DNA from 2 places in the Paraburkholderia sp. EG286B genome. Region 2 is predicted to be linked to the other one. Evidence: riboswitches for the same ligand, from Rfam matches in the RefSeq annotation. Region 2 holds a riboswitch; the other holds the start of a gene.
What was found. Region 2 has a riboswitch for cobalamin ahead of cobG (precorrin-3B synthase). Riboswitches for the same ligand answer to the same signal wherever they lie in the genome.
Positions count from the first base shown of each region.

Region 1 (10,627 bases), on a different contig from region 2:
CCAGCGCGGTGAGTCGCGCCCCCGCCGCGTACACGAGCCCCCCGACTACGAGCCACACGAAGAAGTAACCCGCACCGGCCATCACCGTCATCCCACCCGCACGCGCCGCGCGTGCGTCGCCCAGCGCCTCGAAATACCGCCACAAAGCGGGCGCGACCGCGGGCAACATCATTGCGACCATCATCACATTCCACATGCCGGCAAACGATACGGCGGCGTCGAACCACGTGCGTCCGCACATGGGCGTCCAGAGCGTGGACATCGTCCAGCCGCCAGGCATCGGCGTGCCGCCCATCGCCTGCATCGAAGCGCACCAGACGAACGTCGCCGCCGCGCTCGCCGCGCAGACCAGCGACGCAACGCCGAAGAAAATCGCGCGCGGTGTACCGCCGCGCAGCCGTACCGTCATGCCGACGTTATCCATGATGCGCCTCAGCTCTCTGCGTACTCGTCATGCCGGTGCCACCAGATGCCGGCCTCGTTGCGTCCCTTCGGCGCGCGGTCGAGCCACTGGTACATGCCCCACACGCCATCGAGGCCGCGCGCATAGGTCGAGTACGTGTGATAGACCACGCCGTCCTCGAGCACGAACGCGCTCAGGCCCGGACGGTCGCGCGTGTAGGTCGCCGCGTCGGTGCCGCAGCTCGCCGCGAACTCGGCAACGGGCGCGGGCGGCGGATTCATGTCCATGGCGTGGCCGCTGCGCGCATAGTTGTATTCGATGTCGCCCGCGCGCTGCTGCGCGGTGGTGAACGCCACGTTGAAATCGAAGTTGAAGTCGTTGCCGCTCGACGAGGCCCACGGGAAATGCCATCCCATGCGCTTGCGGTAGCTGAGCAGCTTCGCGAGCGGCGCGCGCGAGACCGCCATGAGCCGCACGTCGTGATTCGCGAGATGCACGGCGATGCCTTCGAAGCCATCCGCAATCGACGAGCACGACGGACAGCCCGCCGCGTAATCCGGTCCGAACATGAAGTGATAAACGAGCAGTTGCGAGCGCCCCTTGAAGAGATCGGCGAGCGTGGCGCCGCCCTCTTCGGTTTCGAAGCGATACGTCTTGTCGACGCGCACCCACGGCAACGCCTGGCGTTGCTGCGCCAGTGCGTCGCCGCGGCGCGTGTGTTCTTTCTCGGCTGCGAGCAGTGCGATGCGCGCCGCAAGCCAGTCTTCGCGCGTTCCTGTGGTATGGGTTGCCATTGCCTGGTCCTCCTATGGATTCACTATGGTGGCGGCGCGCTGTGCGCATCGCCATGCCGTTCGATCGATGATTCGTTTGATCGCCGTGTTAGATTAGGTCCGGACCGAGGAGGAGGGGGAGTGACAAGTGTGGCGGGATTCCCATGACCATGGATTCGCTGATCACGGCGGCGGCGCGCGCGCTCGCCGCCGGTGATCCGTTCGGCGCGCTGAACCGGGTCGCGTTGCGCGACGACGCGCCCGCGCTCGCGCTGCGCGGCATCGCCATGGCGCAGCTCGGCGACTTCGCGCGCGCCAAAGCGCTGCTGCGCAGCGCGGCGCGCGGCTTCGGCTCGCGCGAGGCCGTGGCGCGTGCACGCTGTGTCGTCGCCGAGGCCGAAATCGCGCTTGCTTCACGCGATCTCGGCTGGCCGACCGATACGCTCGCTGCGGCGCGGCAAACGCTCGAGGCCCATGGCGACCGTCTCAATGCCGCGCACGCACGCTACCTGGAAATACGCCGTTTGCTGCTCATCGGCCGGCTCGACGAGGCCGGCGGCATGCTTGCCGAAGCCGATCCCGCGCCGCTGCCGCCCGCGTTGCGCGCGGCGCACGAGCTGATCGCCGCCGGCATTGCCATGCGGCGCATTCAGACGCAGGCGGCGCGGCGCGCGCTCTCCGCGGCCGCGCGCGCCGCGCGTGACGCGGGCATCGCGGCGCTGAGCGCCGAGATCGAGAGCGCCGCGCGGCTGTTGACCTCGCCGGCGGCGCGCCTCATCGCGCGCGGTGAAGAGCGGGTGCTGCTGCTGGAAGACGTCGAGGCGCTGCTCGCCTCGAAGGCGCTCGTCGTGGACGCGTGCCGCTACGTCGCGCGCGAGGGCCCGACCGTCATCGAACTCGCAAGACGGCCCGTGCTGTTCGTGCTCGCCCGCGCGCTCGCCGAGGCGTGGCCCGCCGACGTGCCGCGCGACGCGCTCATCGCCCGCGCCTTTCGCACGAAGCACGCCGACGAAACGCATCGCGCCCGCCTGCGCGTGGAAATCGGCCGCTTGCGCACGCTGATGCGCGACGTGGCGGAGATCGGCGCGACCCAGCAGGGCTTCGCGCTGGCGCCGCGCCACGCGAGCGAAGTGGTGGTGCTGGCGCGGCCCGTGGAAGAAAAGCACGCCGCCGTGCTGGCTTTTCTCGCCGATGGTGAATCGTGGTCGAGTTCGGCGCTGGCGCTGGCGCTTGGCGCGAGCCAGCGCACCGTGCAGCGCGCGCTCGATTCGCTCGCCGCGGCGGACAAGGTGCAGTCGTTCGGCTACGGCCGCGCGCGCCGCTGGACCACGCCGCCCGTCCCCGGATTCGCGACGACCTTGTTACTCCCCGCGCCGCTGCCAGGCGAATAGGATGAACGCCTGTCCCGTCATTCAAGGAGGAAACCATGAAACGAACGACTGCCGAAATCGTCCGCGAGTACGGCCCTTTTCCCGGCATCGAGAAGGTGGGCGGCGTCTCGTACGACGGCAAGCAGGTGTGGTTCGCCGTGGGCGAGCGCATCGCGTCGCTCGATCCGCAGAGCGGCCAGACACAGCGCTCGATCGACATTGCGGCACACGCGGGCACGGCTTTCGACGGCCGGCATCTGTTTCAGATCGCCGAGGACCGCATCCACAAGATCGACCCTGAAACGGGCCGCGTGCTTGCCACGATTCCCGCGCCTGGAGGCGGCGGCGACTCGGGACTCGCGTGGGCAGACGGCACGCTCTGGGTCGGGGTGTATCGCGAGCGCAAGATCCATCAGGTCGATCCGCAGACGGGCGCGATCCTGCGCACGCTCGAATCGAGCCGCTTCGTCACGGGCGTGACGTGGGTGGACGGTGAACTGTGGCACGGCACCTGGGAAGGCGACGAGAGCGACTTGCGGCGCATCGATCCGGGCACGGGCGAAGTGCTGGAACAGCTCGACATGCCGCCGGGCACCGCCGTTTCGGGGCTGGAGTCCGATGGCGACGAGCAGTTTTTCTGCGGCGGCGGCAACAGCGGGAAGATTCGCGCGGTGCGGCGGCCGAAGCGCGAGGGCTAGGCGAGCGGGCGCGCGAAACGCTTGAACGCACCCGCTCGCACGCAACGCTCAGAACGTATAGGTCACCTTGCCAAACGCCGTGCGCCCCAGCGTGTTGTACCCGTATGCAGTCACGTACTGCCGGTTGAACACGTTCGCCAGCGTGGCCGAAAGCGCGAGATGCGCATTGACCTTGTACGACGCGCGCAGGCTCACCGTGGTCCACGAAGGCAGGTAGATCGTGTTGAGCTGGTCGTCGAACGTCGAGCCGTTATACAGCAGCGAAACGCCGGTACTGAGCGCGTGGAGCTGGAACTCGTCCCACGTGTGATCGACGCTCAGGCTCGCCGTCTGGCGCGGGCGGCGATTGAGCCAGGTCTGGTCGGTCACGTCCTGCGGATTCAGGATCCCCACCGTGAGGCTCACTGGCGTGGACTTGCCGAGCGTGCCCTTGTACGAGAGGTCGAGCCCCTGAATGTGCGCGCGGCCCACGTTCACGGGCAGGAAGGTCTGCGAGTTGTACGTGATGAGGTCGTGCACGCGCGTGTCGTACACGGCCGCCGTGAACGTGCCGATCGACGTGGTGGCGTCGAGCGCGGCTTCGATCGAATCGCTGCGTTCGGGCAGCAGGTTGGGATTCGAGTAGCCCGGATAGTAGAGGTCGTTGAAGGTCGGCAGGCGGAACGCGTTGCCGTACGAAACGCGCGCGGTGTAGACCGGCGTGATCGCCCACGACAGTGCGACGTTGCCCGTATTCACCGATTGCCCCTGCACGATCTCATGCCGCCCCGCCAGAAACAGCGTGACGGGTCCGAGCGTGGTGGACTGATGCATCGACACGGCCGAATCGTTGCGCGCGGGCAGGCCGCCCGGCACATCCACGGGCAGGAACGCCATCTCGCGCGTGTAGTCGTAGGCGAGCTTGGTCTCTCCGTCGAGCGGCATGCCGAAGAGCGTGTGGCCTCTTTCCTGATGCGTGATCGACGTGGAGGTGGAAAAGCGCGTCGAGTCGATCTCGTCGGTCGGGATCGCCGGGTCGTTCGAATAGAGGAACTGACGGTCCGTCGCGTAGCCCACCGACTGGTCGAACTGCGTGGTCGGCGTGATGTCGAGGTGGAACGCGAGGCCGGTCGTGAGCTGGTTGTCGCGCTGGCGGTCGTTGCCCCCCGCGTTGTCGTACGAGAGATCGGAGCGGTGGTAGAGCGCGAAGGTCGAGATCGACCAGTTGTCGTGCGCGTAGCCAAGGCGCGCGTCCAGGTTCTGCGCGTGGTATGGATTGCGGCCGTCTTCGTGGCCGTAGGCCCCGGGCTGCGTCGCGTCGATGCCCGCTGTGTTGTAGTCGTGCAGGCCCAGCGAGTAGGTGAGGCCGCTCAGTGCGGAAAGCGGCCCGGTCGAGCCGATCGTGCCCGAGGTGCGCACCTGCGTGTCGAAGGTCTTGTTCGAGCCGCCGCCGAACGAGACGGTGGTCTGGTTCGGCTGGTTCGACGCATGACGCGTGAAGAGCTGCACGACGCCGCCCACGGCATCCGCGCCGAACGAGGCGGCTGCGGGGCCCGAGATCACTTCGACGCGGTCGAACGAGGCGGTCGCCAGATCGGCCCATTCGGCCGTGCCCGTGGTGACGGAGCCAATGCGTATGCCGTCGATGAACACGGCCACCTGGTCGGCCGACGACCCGCGGATGCTCACCCCCGTGTACGACCCCGGCCCGCCGGTCTGCGAGACGGTGACGCCGGGCAGCGTGGCGAGCGCCTGCGCGATGCTGGGGTCGGCGGGGGAGACGCGGTCGAGGTCCTCGCGCGTGAGCACCTGGGTGCTTGCGTAGCGCTGGTCGAACGATTGCGGCAGATGCTGCGCGTCGCCCACGACGAGGATATTGGGCAGCGTGGTGCCGTCGCCGGCTTGCTGCTGTGTCTGGGTCGGCGATGCGTCGGCGGCCTGCGCGGTTTGCCACGCACAGGCGAGCGCGGCGGAAGTCAATACGAATTGGCGAAACTTCATGATGCGGTGGCTGGAAACAGCTCCTGAAAAACGGGCTGTCCGTGCAACGGGCGATCGCCGCGTGGGCGGTGCTTTTGCGCATTGGGGATCCCCGCCCGCTGCGGCTGCTGGACTCGGCTGATGGCAGGTCTCCTGGCTCGCGGGTCGACGTCCGTTGCCGGCCTTCCCGGTTTCCCAGTGGCACGCTCTGGCATGGACTCGCCGCTAACAGTTGCGGGGGCAGCCGCAGTCTTGCACTGCGTTCCCTTTTGATCCCGTCGCCGGGAACCATCAGCGCGCAAGGGTAATGGCCGCGCATTCGCCGCGTCAACCTTTGACGTGTGTCGTGTGGCGAAAACACCCGGTTTGGCCGCTCCCGCAACTTACGCTATCCTTGCAGCTGTTTTTCGCGCGTAGGCGCTGCACGAGCGAAACGCAGCAGGGAAGCCGGTGAGAATCCGGCGCGGTCGCGCCACTGTGACTGGCTGTCAATCGAGCCAGAAGTCAGACCCCGCTACGTTTATTTCACGACTCATTCCCGGGCGCGTAACCCAAGGAGCCGTCAATGCACACCCTCCCACCTTGGAAAAGCGGGCCAATCCGGCCACCACCACCGGCCCTGATGCGGCGTAGACCGCTCACGGGCCACCAGGCGTTCGCTGTTCAAAAGCACGCTGGATATTGACGGATTAACGACGACGTCGGGTCACCTCGCCGCAACAAGCGAGGGCTGACGGCGCTCGTCCATGCATTCTTTACTAGCACAAACAAGAAGACTCATGAACAAGCACATTCTGGCCGCCCTCGGCGGGGCGGCGTTGGCATTCACAGGCGCTGGCGCCTCGGCGCAGCAGGTCACGTTGTACGGTGAGATCGACGCTAGCGTCGACTATGTCAGCGACGTTGCGGGCCGCAGCCAGTATCGCGCAGGCTCGGGCCTGATCGACGGCAGTTTTTGGGGCCTGCAGGGCAGCGAGGATCTCGGCGGCGGCAACGCCGCGATCTTTCGCCTCGAGCGCGGTTTCTCGGTCACCTCCGGCGAAGCCTTCAACGACCATCCGTTCTATGTTGGTCTGCAATCCGAACGATTTGGCACGATCACGCTGGGCCGCCAGTACGACACGATGCACGACTACTTCGCCCCGTTCACGCTGACGGGTGGCGCGGCCGGCACGGCATTCGCGCATCCGTTCGACAACGACAACGCCAACAATTCCTGGCTCGCCTCGAATGCGGTGAAGTTCGCGAGCGCCACATACGGTGGTTTCAGCGCCGGCGCGATGTACGCGTTTTCGAACGCGGCGGGGCGCTTCGCGCAAAACCGCGCTTACGGCTTCGGCGCGCATTACGAGGGCGGCCCGTTCAGCGCCGGTGTGGCTTGGATGCACATCGACGGACGCGGCGCCTCTTCGGTGGGTGCGTACGACACGTCGGTGCTGCCGGGTGCGGGCCTCGTGCCGACCGAGGTCGCGGTGCAGCGCGAAGATACCATTGGCGCGGGCATGAGCTACGCGCTCGGCGACGTGACGCTCGGCGCGGCCTGGTCACGTTCCATTCATACGGGTGTGAGCGAGGCCGATGGCGGCGTGCCGCTCCCGTCGATCGCCTTCAGCAACTACGAAGTGAATGCGCTGTGGCAGGTGACGCCCGCGTTCTCGCTGGCGGGCATGTATGCCTATACGGGCGCGACCTCCGCACATTGGCATCAAGGTGCGCTGCAGGCCGACTATCAGCTGTCGAAACGCACGGACGTGTATACCGAGGCGGTCTATCAGCGCGCGTCGTCCGGTGCGTTTGCGATGATCAACACCTGCGACCCGTCGGGCGGCCGCAACCAGGTGCTCGTGGCGGCGGGCATCCGGCATCGCTTCTGATTCACACGCAAAACGGCCCCGAACCATCGCGATTCGGGGCCGCTTTGCTGAGTGACTACATCACGAAGCCGAGAGCTTCACCGAAACGCCGGTCGAAGAATAAACGGGCGTGGCCTTGAAACCATCCACCGTGACCGTTGCGAATTTCACCGATGCGCCGCTGCCGTCGATCACGTCGATCGAGTCGCCCGCTTTCGGCGTATAGCCGTTCACGAACTTCACATGCAGCGTGCCGCCCGCCACCGTGAGCTGGCCGCCCACGCGCAGGCGTCCGCCGCCGTTGCCGTCGATGTCGAGTTCGAGCGTCGTGCCGTTGAGCTGCGTGTACTTGCCCGCCACCGTCAACGGTGCGCTCGTCGCCACGGCCACGCCGCCGCCGGACCCAACGTACACGTCGCCGTTGCCGAAGGCCGTGGTCGACGCCGCCGCTCACCTGCGAGCCGCCCGTGTAGCTGTTGTTGCCCGCGAGCGTGAGTGTGCCGCTGCCCTGCAGCGTGAGCTTGCCCGAGCCGGCGATGTCGTTGCGCCAGGTGTCGGCGGCGTTGAAGCCACCCTGGGTCGCGTCCATGGCCACGATCACGTTGCCGCTGAACGCGCCATAATCGGTGCGTTGTCCACGAAGCCGGGGTCGGCAGGCGGCGCGGGAATGGCGGCAGTGGTGGCGGGATCGCTATTGCCGCCTCCGCAGGCGGTCAGCGCGGCAACGCTGGTAAGCACTGCCAGGTAGACCGGCAGTGCAATTCGACGGCGTGATGCGGGCATGCTGAGGGCTCCGTCGTCGTGATTGATGCTGTGTGATTATTTGTGACTGACGGCGGCGAATTATGCTTACCGTCGATTACTCCCTAATTACTAATTTATTACGCAGATGTTAAACGGTAGTGGAAATGAAGTACCGGTGAAATATTTTGCGTCGTTCATTTACGGCTGCGCCTCGAGATAACCGACCTGCACGGGCGGCACGAACCACGCGAGACACAGGCCGGCCAGCGCGGCCACGGCTGCGACGATGAGGCCCATGTGGATCGAGTCCACGAGCGCGCTGCGCGCCGAATTCATCATCGCATCGCCGGCATGGCCGGCGCTCACGAGACGGCTGATCAGCGCGGCCTGGTCGGCGCGGTCCACGAGCAGTTCGGGACTCGCAAACGACTTGAACCACTGCGTCGCCTGATACGAGTCGAGCGAGCGATTCACGCCCATGGTGTAAACATGCCCGAGCAGTGCGCCGGTCATCGCCGTGCCCAGCATGCCGCCGAACGTGCGCAGCGATTGCAGCATCGCCGTGGCGGCGCCGAGATGGTCGCGCGAGACGATCTGCTGCGAGCAGACCGTGAGGCTCGTGCCCACGAGGCCCAGCCCCAGGCCGCTCGCGCCCATGCACGCCATCCACACGAGATGCGGCTCGTTGCCTCGCAGCACGACCACCGCGAGGCTCGCGAAAGCGGACAACGCGAAGCCGACGTAGAGGATCGCGTTGGCGCGCCGGATGCGCGTGACCACGCGATTGTTCACGAAACTGCCGACCGTCGTGCCGAGCAGCAGCGGCGTGATCAGCATGCCCGAGGCGCGCGGCGACATCGCATAGCCGCCCTGGAACAGCAGCGGCACATAGAACACGAGCGAGAACAACGCAAACCCGCCCAGCACCGACATCGCGAAGAGCGGACCGAGCTTGCGGTCGAGCAGCATGTCCACGGGGATGATCGGATAGCCCATGCGTTTTTCCCAGAAGAAAAGCGTCAGCGAACAGACCACCACAATCACCGCGAGCACGATCGTCGAAGTCGTCCAGCCCTGCCTCGGCAAAAGCTCGATGGCGAGCTGCAGCGCGCCGAACGTGACGGCGACGACGCACGCGCCGAGCCAGTCGAGACGCAGCCGCGCGCCTTCGCGGGCATGGTGCAGATGCGGCAGGAAAGCATTCACGAAGAAGAGCGCTACCACGCCCACCGGCACGTTGACGAAGAAGACGAGGCGCCAGCTGCCGTGCTGTGTCAGCATGCCCCCGAGCGTTGGCCCGACCACGTTCGCCAGGCCAAACGCTGAGGAGACGAACACCAGCCAGCGCAGGCGCAGCCGCGGATCGGGGAACAGGTCGGCGACGGTCGCGAATACCGTCCCCATCATGATGCCGCCGCCGATGCCCTGCAGGCCGCGCGCGAGCACGAGAAACAGCATGTTGGTCGCGATCCCGCAGAGTACCGAGGCGAGGGTGAAGAGGAGGATCGCTGCGAGCATGAAGGGTTTACGGCCGAACAGATCGCCCAGACGCCCGAAGATCGGAATCGTGATGACCGACGCAAGCATGTAGGCCGTCGCGACCCATGCATAAAGCTCGAAGCCCTTGAGCTCCGCGACGATGCGGGGCAATGCGGTGCCGACGATGGTCTGGTCGAGCGCAATCAGCATCGAAACCGACGCGACGCCGAGCATCGCCAATACCGACTCGCGAAACGGCAACAGCTGCCGCGCTTGATCGTGAAGCCCAATGCTCGTGGCCATGTAGCGCTCCTCACCGCGGCGACGCGGCTAATCTGCTATGCGGTGCCCGGCAAAAGATCATTCGGTCGGGCCCGCGCGTGCGACCTTCATGCGCTGTGCAATGATGGTACGCCCGCTTACGCGAATGTCACGGGGCGAACGCGCTAGCAAGGAAGTTATTCCACCCGGCCCGCGCGAGGCTCGTGAGTCGGGAAGCGTTTGCCAACGTTTCGCGGTTCGTCGATCCGCACTTCAATTTCGCCAGGCATGGAGTAAATCGGCGAGTCCGTTGTTTGCCTTCACGTCGAACGGGATTCGACCGATACGGAGGGGACGTCATGAACGCTGCAATTCGACTCGTTTTGCGGGCAACGGTGAGCGGTGCGGCCGTGCTTTCCCTGGCCGGTCTATGCGCCGCGTCGTCGGGTGACGCGGGATCGTCTCGCGATAGTGAAGAAGGCTCGTTTCTCTCTGAAAACGACGCCGCCATGACGAAGATGATGGCGGGGATGGCGGCCAGGCCCACGGGCGACATCGACCGCGATTTCGTCGCAACAATGATTCCCCATCACCAGGGTGCCATCGATATGGCCATGGCGGAACTGCGGCATGGACACAACGAACAGTTACGCCGGATCGCCCAGGCGATCGTGGTCGAGCAACAGCAGGAGATCGTTGCCATGCGCCTCGCGGTGCATGACGCGAACCCGGCGCCGGCGCCGATGTCGCACTGACCCACTCGCATCAAAACGCAGGAGACAACGTCATGAAAACCAACGCCATGCTTGGCGCGGCCCTGACCGCCGTCGCGCTTGCCGCCGCCACGCTCGCCGAGGCGGGGCAGGTCCCCGGTTCGCTCGCGGCCGCCGATATTCCGGTGAGCCATCGGGACCGCGTTTATTCGTCTGATCAGTTTTCGAACACCGTGTCGATCATCGACCCCGCGGCCAATCGTCTGGTCGGTGTCATCCGCCTCGGTGAACCGACTCCGGCCAACTTCAGCCCGCTCTATCACGGTCAGTTGCTCGTGCACGGGATGGGCTTTTCTCCCGATCACCGCATGCTG
Region 1 is NZ_JBFRCF010000017.1:79,161-89,787, forward strand. Features, by position in the region: gene AB4Y42_RS30785 (DUF2182 domain-containing protein) at 1-424, opposite strand, end outside; gene AB4Y42_RS30790 (DUF899 domain-containing protein) at 433-1,197, opposite strand; gene AB4Y42_RS30795 (helix-turn-helix domain-containing protein) at 1,347-2,567, shown strand; gene AB4Y42_RS30800 (glutamine cyclotransferase) at 2,603-3,244, shown strand; gene AB4Y42_RS30805 (TonB-dependent receptor) at 3,293-5,224, opposite strand; cobalamin riboswitch at 5,329-5,511, opposite strand; cobalamin riboswitch at 5,602-5,736, shown strand; gene AB4Y42_RS30810 (porin) at 5,983-7,077, shown strand; partial or broken gene AB4Y42_RS30815 (autotransporter-associated beta strand repeat-containing protein) at 7,138-7,678, opposite strand; gene AB4Y42_RS30820 (hypothetical protein) at 7,654-7,839, opposite strand; gene AB4Y42_RS30825 (MFS transporter) at 7,999-9,582, opposite strand; gene AB4Y42_RS30830 (DUF305 domain-containing protein) at 9,900-10,295, shown strand; gene AB4Y42_RS30835 (YncE family protein) at 10,328-10,627, shown strand, end outside.
Region 1: another riboswitch for cobalamin. It lies ahead of AB4Y42_RS30805 (TonB-dependent receptor); the one in region 2 lies ahead of cobG (precorrin-3B synthase).

Region 2 (10,627 bases):
CGGCCGCGCGTATCCCGGCGTCAATCTCGCAGACCGGGACTATTTCACGGCGCAGCACGAGCGCTCGGTCGGCATGTATATTTCGGACCCGATTCGCTCGCGCACGCGCGAAGGCCAATATTCGATCGCGCTGTCGCGCCGCGTGAACGAGTACGACGGCTCGTTTGGCGGCGTCGTGTTGCTCACGATGCGTCTTGCGTATTTTCAGCAGCTGTTCGACCGGCTCGACATCGACCCGAAGGGCAGCGCGTTCATCCTGCTCAGCGATGGGACCTTGCTCGCGCACCATCCCTATTCGGACTACGAAGTGGGTGCGCAGATCGGCGAGCTCGACTACATCCAGCCGATGCTGAAAAACAGTGCCGGCTCGTTCATCGCCGTGGGCGAGGCGGACGAGGTCGAACGCATTTATACGTACAAGCGCGTTCCGCACACGTCGCTCGTCGCGGTGGTCGCGCCTTCCGTGGACGGCGCACTCGACGCATGGCGCCACCGCCTGCGGATCTATGCGCCGATGGCGTTGATCTTCGGCGCGCTGATCGCGGCTTCGTCGTGGCTGCTCGCATTTTCGATGCGCACGCGGCTCGCCACGCAAAAGGAATTCGAACGTCTCGCGGTCACCGACGCGCTCACGGGCCTCTTCAACCGGCGCGCACTCGACTTGCGCATCGAATCCGAATGGCAGCATGCGAGACGCGCGGGCGAGCCGCTCTCGGTGCTCTTCATCGACATCGACAAGTTCAAGCTCTTCAACGACTTCTACGGGCATGCCGAGGGCGATAAAGTGCTCGCCGCGGTGGCCCGTGCGATACGCGAGGCCTGCCGCCGCGCGACGGACATGGTGGCGCGCTACGGCGGCGAGGAGTTCGCCGCGGTGCTGCCGGCCACGCCGATCGACGGCGCCGTGAAAATCGCGGAAGCGGTGCGCCAGCAGGTGGCGGCGCTGGGCATCGCGCACGAGCATAGCGAATACGGCACGCTGACCGTGAGCATTGGCTGCGCCACCTGCGTGCCGCACAAGAGCGATGGCGCGCAGGCGCTGCTGCGCGCCGCCGACGCGGAGCTTTACGCCGCGAAGCAGGCGGGGCGCAATCAGGTGAAAGCGCGCGAGTTCGAGGGCGCGCCACCCGACCCGCGCGACTCGCTGCCCACCCTGAAGGCGTAAGTTTCTTTTAGGTATCCTCGCGATACCAGCGCGGCGTGTAAATCCACTCGCTGCCGTCGCCGCGAGCGAACCCGCGCGTGGCCGACGACCCGACGATCACCATCGTGCGCATATCGACGTCCGCCGAACGCAGTTCGCCGAGGGTCGTCGCGCGCAGCGTCTCGCCGGGGCGGCCCACGTCGCGGCCCAGCACCACGCGCGTGTGCGGCGCGCGCACGCTGCGCACGATGTCCAGCGCGCGCTCGAGCTGCCAGGGCCGCGCGCGCGAGATGGGGTTGTAGAACGCCATCACGAGATCGGCCTGAGCCGCATGCAGCAGGCGCTTTTCGATCACCGTCCACGGCTTCAGGTTGTCGGAAAGCGACAGCATGCAGAAGTCGTGGCCGAGCGGCGCGCCGACTTGCGCCGCCGTGGCGAGCGCTGCGGAAACGCCTGGTACGATCGCCAGCTCGACGGCATGCCAGCCGGCGTCACCCGAGCCTTCGAGCGCTTCGAGCACGGCGGCCGCCATGGCGAACACACCGGGGTCGCCCGACGAGACCACGGCCACGCGCCGGCCCTCGCTCGCCATCTCGAACGCGTGGCGGGCGCGCTGCAGTTCCTCGCGGTTGTCGGTCGAGTGGCGCTGCTGGTCCGCGCGAAACGGGCCCGCCATCTCCACATAGGTGGCATAGCCGACGATATCGGTGGCGCTGTCGAGCGCGGCGCGCGCGGCGGGCGTGAGCAGGTCGGGGCGTCCGGGGCCGAGGCCCAGCACCGTGAGCTTGCCGCGCGCGCGGCCCAGCGTGAGCGGGTCGAGCGGCGCGGCCGCGCAGGCGAGGGCGACGCCGTTATCGTTCGGCGCGTAGCGCTCGACATTTGCCGCGAAGTCGAGGGCGGCGAGCGTGGCTTGCGCCGTGTTCTCCGTGCTATCGACGAAGCGCAGCGGGACGCCGAGTTCCGCTGCGGCCTGCGCGAGCGATGCATCGCGCGTGTGCGCAGCAGGGGCGACCAGTGCCGCGAGCGCGAGCGGCGCGAGGCCGTGCGCATCGAGTGCGCGACGCACATCTTCAGCAAGCGCTGCGCGTGGCGCGCCCACGGCCGCGACGATGCTGCGCGGATGAATCACGAGATCGTCGGGACTGCCGTCCCAGGCGTTCGCGCTCACGCGGATGGCATGGCGTGCCGCGACGTCGCGCGGCAGATCGACGTTTTCCAGCCACGGTGCCTGGCCGTCCACGCGTGTCGTTGCGCCCGCAAGCAGATCGGAGACGAAGCGCTTGCCTTGCGCGAGACTCGCGAGCGCGTAGCCCGCGGGCGGATTGAGCAGGCAGGTGCCGAAGCGCAATTCGCCGCTCGTGGTGATGGCGGGCGCAACCGCGAGCGCCGCGCCAATTTCGCGCGCCATGACGTTCACGCCGGTGAGTCCACCGAGCAGCGGCACGACGGCGCTGCCGTCCTCGGCGAGCGCGAGCACCGGCGGCTCCGCGCCCTTGTTGGCGAGGAGCGGTGCGAGGCAGCGGATCACGATGCCCGCCGCGCACAGCGCGACGATGGGCAGGCCGCGCGTATAGCATTCGCGCAAATGCGCGCCAAGCTCGCTGAACGCGACATCGCCTGCCACGCGGCCCTGCAGTGCATGGACCTGCGCGCCGGGGTAGAGCGCCTGCACGCGCCGCGCCGTGGCGAGCGCGCCGGGCCCGAGAATGACGATCGCGGGCGGCGTCACGACTGCCATTTCACCCCCGGTACGACGAGCAGCGAGAAGTAGGGCGAAGCCATCGGATCGACGTCGTCGAGCGGGACGATGCGCTGGTTCGCCATGGTTGCGCGCTCGACATACCGCGCGCGATGCGCGAGGCCCAGTTCGCCCAGCACGCGGCGCACCTTGTCGAAGTTGCGGCCCAGTTTCATGATGACGGCGGCGTCCGCGTCGGCCAGGCGCCGGCGCAATTCGTCCTCGGGCAGCACGCCCGAGAGTACGGCGAGGCTCTGGTTGCGGTAGACGAGCGGCACGCCCAGCACCGCCGCGCCGCCCAGCATCGAGCACACGCCCGGCACGACTTCGGCCTCGTAGTGCGCGGCGAGCCGGTCGTGCAGATACATGTACGAGCCGTAGAAGAACGGATCGCCTTCGCAGATCACGGCCACGTCGCGTCCGGCGTCCAGATGGCGCGCAAGCATTTGCGCCGCGCCGTCGTAGAAGTCGGCGATGATCGCTTCGTACGAGAGCGGCGGTTCGAGCGCTTCGGTCGTCACGGGGTACACGAGCGGCAGGCGTTCCTGCTCCGCTTCGAGATGGGCCTCGACGATGCCGAACGCATTGCCTTTCTTGCCCTTCGCGACGAAATACGCGACCACGGGCGCGGCCTTGAGCAGGCGCAGCGCCTTGAGCGTGAGCAGTTCGGGGTCGCCGGGGCCGACGCCAATGCCGTGCAGACGTCCTTTGCGGATCATTTATTCGGTCTCCGAAGCGAGTGCGTTGACGGCGGCGGCGGCCATCGCGCTGCCGCCGCGGCGGCCGTGCACGACGACGAAGGGCACGCCGTGACTTTCGGCTGCGAGCTGCGCCTTGGACTCGGCCGCGCCGACGAAGCCGACGGGAAAGCCGAGGATGAGCGCGGGGCGTGGGGCGCCGGCGGCAATCATGTCGAGCAGATAAAAGAGCGCGGTGGGCGCATTGCCGATCGCAACGACGCTGCCTGCCAGATGCGGCCGCCACAGTTCGAGCGCGGCTGCCGAGCGCGTGTTGCCGATCTCGCGCGCGAGATCCGGGACGGCGGGATCGTCGAGTGTGCAGATCACGGCGTTGTCCGCGGGCAAGCGCGCGCGCGTCACGCCATAAGCGACCATTTTCGCGTCGCAGAGAATCGGCGCGCCGCCCGCGAGCGCGTTGCGGCCCGCCATGCCCGCGCCTGCGGAAAACGCGAGGTCGGCGGCCACGTCGACCATGCCGCATGCATGAATCACGCGCACGGCGAGTTTTTCGAGGTCGGCGGGAATGCGCGAGAGGTCGGCTTCGGCGCGGATCGTCGCGAACGACTCGCGATAGATCGCCTGGCCGTCGCGAATGTAATCAGACATCTTGGGTACTCCGGGGCCGCTGCGCGAGTGCCAGCGCGGCGGCTTCGATCGTCAGGCTGCGCGCGACGAGCCGGCCGAAGCCGCTTTGCGTATCGTCGCGCTGGTACAGGTCGTAGTGGTCGGGGGCGCTGGCGAGCAACGTGAACGGCGCGCAATGCGCGGCCGCGCAGGAGCGTTCGCAGCCGCTCAGGTGGGCTTCGGCGCCGGGCGGCAGCAGGGCGGCGAGGCGCTGGGCGTCGGCTTTCGTGTCTGCGCTGCTTTTCGCACATCCGGTCGAGCCCGTGCACGCGATGAGGCGGGCGAGCGGGTCGGCGCGCGAGACGATCAGGCCGAGCGCGTGCAGGCGTTCGAGCGCGGCGGGCATGGCGTGCGCGGGCACGTTCGGCAGCAGCACGCCTTGCCATGGCGTCACGCGCAGCGTCGCATCGCCCGAGTCTTCCGCGAGTGCGGCGAGTGCGCGCAGCGTTGGCGCGTCGATACGGCCGAGCGCGGGCTGCGCGCCCACGTAGCCGCTGCCGTCGGCGTGCAGCGCGTGCGCGCCGAGGCGCAAGCCGGCGGGGCTCGGCGCGCGGCGCCACGCGTGCAGCGTGGCGTCGTCACGCGTCAGCGCGCATTCGCCATGCTGTTGCGCGCGCTGCAGCAGCGCATCGAGCGAATGAGTGGCGAGGACGTCGCGCATGCGGGTGGCGTCCGCGTCCGCGAGATCGAGGAACGCATGCAACAGCGCGCGCATCGATGCGCAAACGTCTTCGGCCGCGAGCGTGCCGACTGGCTGCGCCGTGGGGCAACCTGCGAGCCCCAGCGCGAAGCGCACCGTTGCGCCATAAGGCAGCGCGGCGAGCCAGATGTCGTGCGGATGCTCGAGCATCGCCACACGCTCGCCGCCGTCCAGTTGCAGCGCGAACTTGGGCGAGAGCGCGGCGAGGCGTGGCTCGCGCTGCATCATGTCGATGAGCGCGGCGGCGAGTTCCGTCGTGTCGCACAACGCGTCAGGGTCGAGGCCCGCGAGCGGGCTCAGCATCACGTTGCGCAATTCGTCGGCGGCGCACGCGCGCTCGACCGGGCTCGCGGCGTCGATGCCGGCGGGGCCGAGGCCCGCGCCGATCAGCGCAGCGCTCAACGCCGCTTCCTCGCCCGCGAGCACGCCGCGAATCTGCACGTTCGCGCGATTGGTCAGTTCGAGCACGCCGCTCGCGTGCGTCGACGCTGCGTCGGCGAGGGCGCGCGCCCGCACGGCGCTCAGCATGCCGCCGGGCAGACGGATGCGGCACAGGCCGCCGTCGCGCGCCGCGACCACGCGCACGAGCCCCGGGCACGCCGAGGGGCGGAGCACGGCCAATGCGGCAGCGGGCGAGACGGGCTTCGTTTCGTGTTTCAAGGGAATACCGGGTAAGCATTGCGCGGCAACGGCAGCGATATCGGTACACCCCGCCCGATATGGGTTCGCGCGAACAGTCGGCCGGCAGGTCTCCTGGCTCACAGGTCGTCGACCGCATCGGCCTTCCCGGTAATACCAGTGGCTCAGGTGGATGCGGTCTCGCTGCTCACAGTCGCGAGGGCGGCCACAGCTTGCTGTGTTCCCTGATTGCGATCCGGAGTTAGCGCTTTAGCGCTGACTCTGGTCTCACGCAAAGTTGCCTTAACGGCGCCGGCGGACACGGTATTATGCCCGTTTTCGCGCGTGCTCCGCCCCATGATCGGGCTGCGGGCCCGTGGCGGCGTAGAGAAACAGGCAACAAAACAGGCAACGGCGGGAGAACGCATGCAGGGCAAGCAGGCATGGCTGACGGTGGTGGGCATCGGCGACGACGGCTACGCGGGGCTCGGGCGCGACGCGCGGCGCGCGCTGTTCGACGCGGCCATCGTGACGGGCGGCGAACGCCATCTCGCGATGCTGCCCCCACGCGTGCGTGCGCGGCGCGAGGCGTGGCCGCAGCCGTTCAGCGTGGAGGCGCTGCTCGCATACCGCGAGTCGAATGCGTCCGTATGCGTGCTCGCGAGCGGCGACCCCATGCTGTTCGGCGTGGGCGCGACGCTCGCGCGCCGCGTGCCGCCCGGTGAAATGCGCGTGCTGCCCGCGCCGTCGTCGCTCTCGCTCGCGGCGGCGCGCATGGGGTGGGCGTTGCAGGATACGGCGATGGTCTCGCTCGTCGGCCGTCCGCTCGATGCGCTGCGCCGCCATCTCTACGCGCGCTCGCGCGTGCTCGCGTTGAGCGCGGACGGCCGCACGCCCGCGGCGCTTGCCGCGCTGCTCGCCGAAGCGGGCTTCGCCGCCACGCGTCTTGCCGTGTTCGAGCATCTGGGCGGCCCGCTCGAACTCCGCATCGAGGGCCGCGCCGATGCGTGGCACGTCGAACAAGCCGCGGCGCTCAATCTCGTCGCATTCGAATGCGAAAGCGATAGTGCGCAGACGCCCGCGCGCGGCTGGACGCTCACGCCCGGCCTTCCCGACGACGCCTTTCGCCACGACGGTCAGATCACGAAGCGCGACGTGCGCGCGCTCACGCTCGCGCGTCTCGCGCCGACGCCCGGCGCGCTGCTGTGGGACGTGGGCGCGGGCAGCGGCTCGATCGGCATCGAGTGGATGCGCTCGCACGCCGCCTGCCGCGCGATCGCGATCGAGGCGCACGCCGAGCGTCAACGCTTCATCGAGCACAATCGGGCGGCGTTGGGCGTGCCGGCTTTGCAACTCGTCGCGGGCCGCGCGCCCGACGCGCTCGCAGGACTCGCCGCGCCCGACGCGGTCTTCATCGGCGGCGGCGTGACCGTACCCGGCGTGCTGGACGCATGCTGGGCGGCGCTCGCGAGCGGCGGGCGGCTCGTCGCGAACGCGGTGACGTTGCAGAGCGAAGCGGCACTAGTGGCATGGCGCGCACAGCACGGCGGCACGCTCACGCGCATCGGCATCGGCGAGGCGCAGCCGCTGGGCGGCTTCGACACCTGGCGTCAGGCGTTGCCCGTCACGCTTTACGAGGCGGTCAAGCCATGACGGCGCGCATCCTGCTGCTCGGCGGCACCGGCGATGCGCTGGCGATCGCGCGCACGCTCGGCCCGCAGCACGTGTACTCGCTCGCGGGCCTTGGCCGCGTGCCCGCCGATCTCGCCTGCGCGGTGCGAGTGGGCGGCTTTGGCGGGGCAGAAGGGCTCGCGCGCTTTCTCGCCGACGAAAACATCGCGCTCGTTTTCGACGCCACGCATCCCTATGCCGCGCAGATCAGCGCCAACGCGGCGCGCGCATGCGCGGCGGCAGACGTGCCGTACTGGGCGCTGCGGCGTGCGCCGTGGCAGCCGCAGCCCGGCGACGACTGGCGCATGGTAAGCGGCTGGGCTGGGGTAGTCGAGGCGATTGCGCCGTTCGCGCGCCCGCTCTTCACGCTCGGGCGCGAGCCGCTCGCGCATCTGAGCGAAGTGCCGCCGCAGCAGCACTGGACGATCCGTTGCCTCGAAGCGCATCCCGGCCACGCCCGCGCATGCATCATCGATGCGCGCGGGCCATTCACGGAAGAAGGCGAGCGCGCGCTCTTTACCGAGGCGCGCACCGACGTCGTGGTCAGCAAGAACAGCGGCGGCGCCGCGACCGAAGCGAAGCTCGCCGTCGCGCGCGAACTGGGCTTGTCGGTGGTGATGATGCAGCGCCCGCCGCTGCCCGACGCGCAACGTGAATTCACGTCGGCGCAAGCGGCAAGCGACGCGCTCGCGAACCCTATTCAGCGGAGTTTCCACGCATGACCGTTTTCTTCATCGGTGCGGGGCCGGGCGATCCTGAACTGATCACCGTGAAGGGCCAGCGCCTTGTGCGCAGCTGCCCCGTCATTCTCTACGCGGGCTCGCTCGTGCCGCCGGCCGTGCTCGAAGGCCACCGCGCGCATAAGGTGGTGGACACGGCGCCGCTCAAGCTCGACGAGATCGTCGCATTGCTCGAAAACGCGCATGCCCAGGGCTTCGACGTGGCGCGCGTGCATTCGGGCGACCCGTCGCTCTATGGCGCGATCGGCGAGCAGATCCGGCGCTTGCGCATGCTCGGTATTCCTTATGAAGTCGTGCCCGGCGTGACCGCGACCGCTGCGTGCGCGGCGGCGCTCGGCAGCGAACTCACGCTGCCCGGCATTTCGCAGACGCTCATCCTGACGCGCTACGCCACCAAAACGTCGATGCCCGAAGGCGAGCAGCTAGGCGACCTCGCGCGGCACAAGGCGACGCTCGCGATTCACCTGGGCGTGCGCCATATCGCGCGCATCGTCGACGAATTGCGGCCGCATTACGGCGAAGATTGCCCGGTCGCGGTGATCTATCGCGCGAGCTGGCCCGACGAGGAACGCGTAACGGGCACGCTCGCGGACATCGCGCAGAAGGTGCTGGCGACTGATATCGAGCGTACGGCGCTCATTCTCGTGGGGCGCGTGCTCGCGGCGGAAGGGTTTGCGGATTCGACGCTGTATGGGGCGCAGAAGCGCTAAGGCTACGAAAGCGCGCGCAAGTGCGCCCGCAGCTTGTCCACCTCGCCCTCGGCGAATTCCTTTTCGATTTCGGCATGCGTTTGCTGCCAGAGCGGAAACGCCGCGTTGAGCAGCCGATGCCCCTCGTCCGTGAGGCTCAGCAAGCGGCTGCGCTTGTCTTCCGGGTCCTGCTCGATCACGACGAGACCGCGCCGCTCCAGCGGCTTGAGCGCGGCCGTGAGCGTCGTGCGGTCCATGGCCAGCAGCGACGCCACGTCTTTCATGCCGGGCGGATGCGGCCGGTTCAGCGACATCAGCAGCGAAAACTGCCCGTTCGTGAGATCGAGCGGCCGCAGCACGTCGTCGAAAATGCGCGCGAGATTGCGTGCCGCCCGCTGCATATGCAGACACAGGCAGCAATCGCGCACCAATAGCGTGGTTTCGAAGGGAAGTTTCTTTGCGCGTGCCATGTTGCAATTATGTTGATATCAACCTATGCTGTCAAGGCCGGATGAGCGACATGCCGTTGCTCCCGTTTTCAGACCAGCAACCAGACCAGCAGTTGGAGGACACATGAGCGATCAGAAACTGTTTCTCGCTGTTTTTCTCGGTACCAAAGACAACGCGCGCATGAAGGGTTGGGCGGCGCTTTCCGAAGCGGATCGACACGCAAAGGAAAAGGAGGGCATAGCGGCCTGGCACGCGTGGGTCGAAAAGCACAAGGCGTCGATCGTCGATATGGGCGGCCCGCTCGGCAAGACCAAGTCGATTGGCGAGCATGGCATCGCGGATACGTCCAACGCGCTAACGGGCTATACCGTGCTGCGTGCCGCATCGCACGAAGAGGCCGCGAAGCTGTTCGAAGGGCACCCGCATTTTTCGATTTTTCCGGGCGAGGGCGTCGAAGTGATGCCGGTTCTGCCGATTCCCGGTGTCTGAACGGAGGCGCGCCATGAAACTCTACGGCTTTGCCGGCACCCGTTCGCAACGCGCGCTATGGGGCCTCAAGGAAGTCGACGCCGATTTCGAATTCATCTCGGTCAATCTGCTCGCAGGCGAGCACAAGCGGCCGGAATACCTGCGCATCAATCCCGCGGGCAAGGTGCCCGTGCTGATCGACGGCGACCGCGTGATTCCCGAATCGGCTGCCATCGTGCTGTATCTCGCGGATAAATATCCTGAGAAGGCGCTGTTGCCAGCGGATCTCGACGAACGGGCGCAGGCGTATCGCTGGACCCTGTTCGCGGTCACCGAGCTGGAGCAGCCGCTCTGGAGAATCACGCGGCATTCGTTCCTGTATCCGCCGGAAAAGCGCAGCCCCGCCGAAATCGAACTCGCGCGGGAGGACTTCAGGACCATGGCCGCGGTGCTCGAAAAGCATCTCGAAGGACGCGAGTTCATCGTCGGCAACCAGCTTTCGGTCGCCGACTGCGTGACGGTGTATCTGATGGACTGGGCCAACGAAGTGCAACTGCTGGACGGCTTCCCGCGTTTGCAGGCGTATCTCGAACGCCTCTACGCGCGACCCGAGGCGCCGCAGCGCATAGCCGAAGCGCGCAAGGCGGCATAAATGGAAAACGGCCCAACCGGATCACGCCGATTGGGCCGCCTCGCTATCGCGTTACGCCATCTCAATGCGCCCGCGCATGCTCATGATCCACATGCGTGCGCGGCTGCGTCACCGTGCTCACCACCACGAGCACGATCACGTTCACGAACAGCGCAAGGAAGCCGATGTTGACGTCCTTGAGCGCGTCCGGCGCGAACGGAATCAGCTGAGCCACGCTCACATGCGTGAGCGTCGTGGCGATCACCACGAGCACGCCCGCCACGATGCCGCAGAACGCGCCTTGCTTCGTCACGCGATTGTGCGCAAAGAGGCTGCACACCAGCGCCGGGAACAGCTGCGTGACGAAGTTGTAGCCCATCAGCAGCAGCGCGACGATGGTGTCGCCGCCCTTGA
Region 2 is NZ_JBFRCF010000009.1:250,993-261,619, reverse strand. Features, by position in the region: gene AB4Y42_RS21385 (diguanylate cyclase) at 1-1,165, shown strand, start outside; gene cobJ (precorrin-3B C(17)-methyltransferase) at 1,173-2,882, opposite strand; gene AB4Y42_RS21375 (precorrin-2 C(20)-methyltransferase) at 2,870-3,601, opposite strand; gene AB4Y42_RS21370 (precorrin-8X methylmutase) at 3,602-4,228, opposite strand; gene cobG (precorrin-3B synthase) at 4,221-5,606, opposite strand; cobalamin riboswitch at 5,672-5,860, opposite strand; gene cbiE (precorrin-6y C5,15-methyltransferase (decarboxylating) subunit CbiE) at 5,991-7,217, shown strand; gene AB4Y42_RS21355 (cobalt-precorrin-6A reductase) at 7,214-7,957, shown strand; gene cobM (precorrin-4 C(11)-methyltransferase) at 7,954-8,685, shown strand; gene AB4Y42_RS21345 (MarR family winged helix-turn-helix transcriptional regulator) at 8,688-9,134, opposite strand; gene AB4Y42_RS21340 (hypothetical protein) at 9,238-9,603, shown strand; gene AB4Y42_RS21335 (glutathione S-transferase family protein) at 9,617-10,234, shown strand; gene AB4Y42_RS21330 (sodium:solute symporter) at 10,296-10,627, opposite strand, start outside.